Regions from separate parts of the Gordonia sp. SCSIO 19800 genome, predicted to be linked through region 2. Evidence: predicted binding sites of a transcription regulator. Region 2 holds the regulator's gene; the other holds the start of a gene.
The links. The regulator HspR, encoded in region 2, represses chaperone genes until heat shock. The targets are predictions, from matches to a motif close to ANNTGAGTNNNNNNNACTCANNT.
Positions count from the first base shown of each region.

Region 1: a site for HspR is predicted at 1,635-1,657, ahead of clpB (ATP-dependent chaperone ClpB). Genes of this name have one in related genera too.

Region 1 covers NZ_JAGRQM010000012.1:50,254-53,662, reverse strand. The annotation lists gene clpB (ATP-dependent chaperone ClpB) at 1-1,565, opposite strand, end outside; gene KB201_RS14885 (hypothetical protein) at 1,825-2,928, shown strand; gene KB201_RS14880 (glucose-6-phosphate dehydrogenase (NADP(+))) at 3,036-3,409, shown strand, end outside.
Region 2 covers NZ_JAGRQM010000014.1:100,514-103,922, forward strand. The annotation lists gene dnaJ (molecular chaperone DnaJ) at 1-1,135, shown strand, start outside; gene KB201_RS16325 (heat shock protein transcriptional repressor HspR) at 1,139-1,537, shown strand; gene KB201_RS16330 (SRPBCC family protein) at 1,587-2,054, shown strand; gene KB201_RS16335 (hypothetical protein) at 2,067-3,170, shown strand; gene KB201_RS16340 (hypothetical protein) at 3,269-3,409, shown strand, end outside.

The sequences.
Region 1 (3,409 bases), on a different contig from region 2:
CCGGTCTTCTCGATCGCGGCCTCGAGCTCCTTCTCCAGTCCGGGGACGCGACCGTACCGCAGCTCGGCGGCGCGTCCGAGATCACCGTCGCGCTCCGCGCGATCAGCCTCGCCGCGAAGCCTTTCCAGCTCCTCTTTGAGGTCTCGGACCGCGTCGATCGCGGTCTTCTCCGACTGCCACCGGGCGGAGAGCTCGTTGAGCTTCTCCTTCTGGTCGGCCAGTTCGGCGCGGAGCTTCTCGAGCCGCTCCTTCGACGCCGCGTCGGTCTCCTTCTGCAAGGCGACCTCCTCGACTTCGAGACGGCGGACGATCCGCTCGACCTCGTCGATCTCGACGGGGCGCGAGTCGATCTCCATCCGCAACCGCGACGCGGCCTCGTCGACGAGGTCGATGGCCTTGTCGGGCAGGAACCGCGAGGTGATGTAGCGATCGGAAAGCGATGCGGCAGCGACCAATGCGGAGTCGGTGATGCGCACGCCGTGGTGCACCTCGTACCGGTCCTTCAGGCCGCGGAGGATGCCGATGGCGTCTTCGACCGACGGCTCGCCGACGTACACCTGCTGGAAGCGACGCTCTAGTGCGGCGTCCTTCTCGATGTACTTGCGGTACTCCTCGAGGGTGGTGGCACCGACCAGCCGCAGCTCACCACGGGCGAGCATCGGCTTGATCATGTTGCCGGCGTCCATCGCGGAATCGCCTGTCGCACCGGCTCCGACGATCGTGTGCAGCTCGTCGATGAAGGTGATGACCTGTCCGGCCGAACCCTTGATCTCGTCGAGCACGGCCTTGAGCCGCTCCTCGAACTCGCCACGGTACTTCGCGCCGGCGACCATCGAACCCATGTCGAGGGAGATGACGGTCTTGTTGCGCAACGACTCCGGCACGTCGCCGGCGACGATGCGTTGCGCGAGACCTTCGACGATGGCGGTCTTGCCGACGCCGGGCTCACCGATGAGGACCGGGTTGTTCTTGGTCCGCCGGCTGAGCACCTGCACGACGCGCCGGATCTCGGTGTCGCGGCCGATGACCGGGTCGAGCTTGCCCTCGCGGGCGGCCGCGGTCAGGTCGGTCGAGTACTTCTCGAGAGCCTGGTAGGTCGATTCGGGATCCTCGGAGGTGACCCGTGCGCTGCCGCGCACGGCGACGAACGCCTCGCGCAGAGCCTGCGGTGTCGCACCGAGGTTGTGCAGCAGTTTGGCGACGTCGGAGTCACCGGTCGCCAGGCCGACGACGACGTGCTCGGTCGAGACATACTCGTCGTCGAGTTCACCGGCCAGCTGCTGAGCTGCGGTGACGGCCGCGATCGATTCGCGGGATAGTTGAGGCGTCGAGCTGGCGCCGGACACCGTTGGCATGCGATCGACCAGAGCCTGGGCCTGCGCACGAACGCTCGACGGGTCCACGCCCACCGCTTTGAGCAGCGGCGACGCGATGCCGTCGGACTGATCGAGCAGTGCCACGAGGATGTGGGCCGGTCGCACGTCGGGGTTGCCAGCACTGGCCGCCGCCTGCACAGCAGAACTCAATGCTTGCTGCGTCTTGGTGGTGGGGGTGAAGCTGTCCACTCGCGTGCACCTTTCTCTTAAGTCCAACAGGCTCAAGTATGAGCCATACGCGGTCTACAACGCCAACAGAGTTGAGTGCATTCCGCTCAAGCCTGAAGTTTCTGTGACATAGACCACTTGCTCCAGGATGTCGGGCTGGCGATTCGCCGCCCTCACAGCCGTCCAGGCTCGGGACCCGACGCCACAGACTCTCCGGAACGCGACAAACCGATCCGCAGTATTGAACGACGCACAAGTCGGGCGCCTATTCTTGAGCCTGATGTCACAGCTTTCACGCGACAAGAAGAAGCGCCGCGCCCAACGTAAGCGCAAACACGACTCCGGCAGTGGCAACCACTCCAACGTGGTACCGCTTTTCGGCACAGCAAGGCGACACGTTGCTCCCGAAGCATTCAAGTCGTGGCTCCGCGATGAGGTCTTCCCCGGCGACGAGGAAGCTGTCACCCACATCGGGGCGTACGCGTTCATCGTGCTCGACGCCGTCGGGCAGACGAACCCCGGTTTCGATCCGCTCTCCTGGACTACCGACGACGTCGACACCATGGTGTCGATGCTCAACCACATCGAGTCGAACCAGCAGCAGGACGCCAAACCGCTCGCCATCGCGATCGAGACGCTGCGCCGCTACCTGGTCGAGACCGGCATGTGGCTCAGCACCGAATCCGTATCGGCCTATGCCGCCGAGCAGTTTGCCCTTGCCTCCGGGCTCGAGTTACGGACCACGACAATCGAGGAAGTCGACGAGGCCACCGAACGCGCTGCCCTCCTGGACACACAGCCCGTCCGGCGGGTCACCGAGCTGTTGGACTGGCTGGGTCCGCACCGCCCCACCACGCAGAGTCGGTGGCTCAAACCGGCCGAGGCCCGCGACCTCGCCCGCCGACTCGACATCGACTTCCCCGCTCACGTCAAGAGCATGAGCGACGTCGCGTCGTTACATCACCTGTGGGGCTTTGCCCAGGCCCTCGATATCGTCGAAGCCAATACCTCGAGCGCACGTCCCGGGCGCGCCGCCCATCTGTGGCGGGAGGAGCCCCGGATCGACGTGCTGCGGGTGGGTCTCACCGCATGGGTTCGGTCCGGCTTTCCTCGGGAATACAACCCCGACATCGACTTCTCGTCGTCCTTGATCGGCGTGGTCATTAGCGGACTCGGCGATTCACCGCTGAGTATCGCCGAGATCAACGCCTGGGTCCCCAAACTCGGACTCAGCGAGTTCCTCGTCGAGGCAATCCATCGTCGGCTCGAGTTGTACATCGAAGAAGGCTGGCTGACGCTCGAGGGCGACAGGTACGTCGTTCCCGTCGCGTTACGCCCTGCCGTGGTATCTGCGCTCCCCCTGCCAGGACCTCCGCAGGACTAGACTTGGTCGGCGGCGCAGGGATCCGCTGACGTCCACAGTGCGCGATCGGTAACGGAATCCAGCACACATCCCGCACTCTGCACATCTGTTCGCGCAATATGGATTGAGTGACCACAGACAACTCCACCGGGCCGGTGATCTTCATCCTCTTCGGGTCGACGGGCGACCTCGCCAAGCGGATGGTCCTGCCGTCGCTGTACGAACTCCACCGGCGAGACCTGCTCCCCGACGGATGGCAGCTGATCGGCAACGGACGCGGCGACCGGACCGACGACGAGTTCCGGCAGCACGTGAAGGACGCCATCGAGGAGTTCGGTCCGGACGGGTCGGTGTCATCGGACGAATGGGAAGCGTTCGCCGAGACCCTCCGCTTCGCCGGCGGCGGGTTCACCGTCGACAACCCCGGCCGTCTGCCGGAGGTGATCGACGCGGCCCGTGACGCCGTCGGCGACGGTGCTCAACTGGTCCACTATCTGGCCCT
Region 2 (3,409 bases):
GGCTGAAGAGATCAAGAAGGCCTACCGCAAGCTCGCGCGCGAGCTGCATCCTGATGCGAATCCGGGTGACAGCGCGGCCGAAGAGCGCTTCAAGCGGGTGTCCGAAGCCCACAGCGTCCTCGGCGATGCCGAGAAGCGCAAGGAATACGACGAGACACGCGCCATGTTCGCCGGCGGACGATTCCGCGGCGGCGGCAACGGCTTCCCGGGTGGCTTCCCCGGCGGCGGAACCACCTACACCACCGGCGGCGGTGGCGACTTCGACCTCGGCGACCTGTTCGGCGGGGCGCAGACCGGGGGCGGCGGTGGCGGTTTCGGCGACATCTTCGACGGCCTGTTCAACCGCGGCGGCGGAACGCAACGTACTTCGACGGCGAGCCGGCCGCGTCGTGGCAAGGACCTCGAGACCGAGACGACGCTCTCGTTCTCCGACGCCGCGCTCGGCACGACCGTCCCCCTGCGGGTGACGAGTCCGTCGCCCTGCACCACCTGCCACGGCTCGGGCGCCAAGCCCGGTACCAGTCCGCGGGTGTGCGCGAACTGCAACGGTTCCGGGTTCGTGAGCCGCAACCAGGGCGCGTTCGGATTCAGCGAGCCCTGCCAGGACTGCCAGGGCACCGGGTCGCGGATCGACGACCCGTGCACCGATTGCGACGGCAGCGGCGTGAAGGTTCGCGCGCGCACCATCAACGTCCGGATCCCCGCCGGCGTCGAGGACGGTCAACGCATCCGGCTCGCCGGGCAGGGCGAGGCCGGTCGTCGTGGCGCCCCGTCGGGTGACCTCTACGTCGTCGTGCACGTGACCCCGCACAAGCAGTTCACCCGCAGCGGCAACGACCTTCGGGTGCAGCTGCCGGTGCGGATCTCCGAACTCGTTCTCGGAGCGACGGTCTCGGTTCCGACCCTGGAGGGTTCGGTCGGGGTGAAGATCCCGCCGAACACCACCGACGGCCGCACGCTGCGCGTGCGCGGTCGTGGGGTGCCCAAGCGCTCCGGCGGGGCGGGCGACCTGCTCGTCACCGTCAAGGTCGCGGTTCCGAACAAGCTCGACGAGGCCGCGGTCGAGGCGATGCGCGCCTACGACCAGGCCGAGCGGGCAAGCGGTTTCGACCCGCGGGCGGACTGGGGGCGATGAGTCATGGCCGGTGCGAGCAACTTCGACGGTGATGGCGCGACCTTCCTGATCTCGGTGGCCGCCGAACTCGCCGGCATGCACGCCCAGACCCTGCGGACCTATGACCGCCTGGGTCTGGTCACCCCGCAACGGACGAGTGGCGGTGGTCGCCGCTACTCGTCCCGCGACGTCGAACTCCTGCGCGAGATCCAGCGTCTCTCGCAGGAGGAAGGCGTCAACCTCGCGGGCATCAAACGCATCATCGATCTGAGCAATCAGGTCGAGGCGCTCCAGCACCGCGTGCGCGAGCTGACCGACGAGGTGCAGGCGTCCCGGACCCGCCGCGGCGGCGAACTCGTCCCGGTGCCGCGCACCAATGCCCTGGTCGTCTGGCAGCCGCGACGCAGACGCACCACCGACTGACCACCTGCTTGGTTTCGCCGAGCCCACGGACGTGCGTAACGTTGAGCGTATGGCTTCTGAACCCGTCAACACCGTCGACTCCGGCCCGCACAAGGTCTCGCGCCGGGTCGTCGTGAACGCCCCGGCCGCCGATGTGTTCGCGCTCGTGTCGAATCCGCATCGGCATCCGGAGCTCGACGGTTCCGGCACGGTCCGCGACACCCCTGTGGACGGGCCCGAGACGCTGACCCGTGGGGCGCGTTTCAGCGTCGGGATGAAGCAGTACGGCGTGCCGTACAAGATCACCTCGACCGTCACCGACTTCGAACCCGGTCGGGTCGTCGAATGGCAGCACCCGATGGGGCACCGCTGGCGGTGGGAACTCGAGTCGACGTCACCGACCACGACCGCGGTCACCGAGACCTTCGACTACTCGACGCTCCGGGTACCGAAGATCATGGAACTCATCGGCTACGACAAGAAGAACGGCAAGGGGATCGAGGGCACCCTGCGGGCCCTCGCGGCCCGGTTCGCCTGAGCCGGACCGCCGATGGACTCCGCCACCGGTACGTCGACCGAGTCCGACGCCTCGGATGAACCCGTCGTCGTCCTCGGTGTCGTCGCCGCGCCGGGCCAGGCGATCGGCTTGGCGCGCAAACTCGTCGACGACAACCTCTCGGACCATGTCCAGACGAACTTCCCGGGCGCACGCTGGCAGGTCGAACTCGTCGAGGCCGGACTCGTGCAACCGCCCGCGGGTGATGCCGAGATCGTGGATGCAACGAGAGACCTACTGCTCGAACGCGAGTGGGATCTGGTGGTCTGTCTGACCGACCTGCCGCTGCACGTCGGCAAACGCCCGGTGGTGGCGCACGCCAACGCGGTCCACGGAGTGGCGGTGCTCTCGGTGCCCGCCCTCGGCGCGACCGGGGTGCGGCAGCGGACGCGCGGGATCATCACCGGGCTGGTCGGCCAGCTCCTCGGTGCCGACGCCGACGACCTCCGCGAACACCAGAAGTCGCCGACGCGATCGGCGCTACGCCACCGTGTCCGTCAACTCGGGACCGACGTCGAGGACGAGGGCACCGCGTTCACCGCCCGCGTGCTGACGGGCAATCTGCGTCTGCTCACGGGCATGGTGCGGGCCAATCGGCCGTGGCGGCTCGCACTCGGGCTCACCCGCGCCCTCACCGGGGCGATCGCGGCCGGGGTCTTCGCACTCGTCACCGCCGACATCTGGCTTCTCGCAGACACTTTCGGTGGGATTCGCCTGACCGGGGTGGCGCTCGGCTCGATCATCGCAATCACCGCGACGCTGATCATCGGCGCCGACCTGTGGGAACGTGGCACCTCCCGTCAGACGCGCGAACAGGTGGCGCTGTTCAACATCGTCACCATGATCACAGTCGTTCTCGGTGTGGGCGCGTTCTACGCGGCGCTGTTCGTCTTGTCCGCGATCGGCGCGCTCTGCCTCGTGGTACCGCAGGTCATCGGTGCGACGCTCGACCACCCTGTCGGCTTCACCGACTATCTGGAGGTTGCCTGGCTGACGTGCTCCCTCGCGACCGTCGGCGGCGCCCTGGGCGCCGGCCTGGAAACCGACGAAGCGGTGCGCGACGCCGCGTACACCCAGCACGCTGCCGAGTCGATCTGAGCCGGACGCCGGACACAGCCGGATGCCCCGGTCCTCGCGTCAGCCGCTAGGCTTGCGGGTCAGAACGCCACAGCAAGGTCGGCGACGGGAGGTGAACCATGTCCGAGGTACCGGCAAACGGCCCGATGCCAGGGTTCGTGGTCCTGGGTATCTCCGTCGTCGACGACCAGATCAGCTCGGTGGTCCGCGACGCCGACGGCCACGTCCTGGCGAGCAATCTCGTCGACCTCCCGGACGCG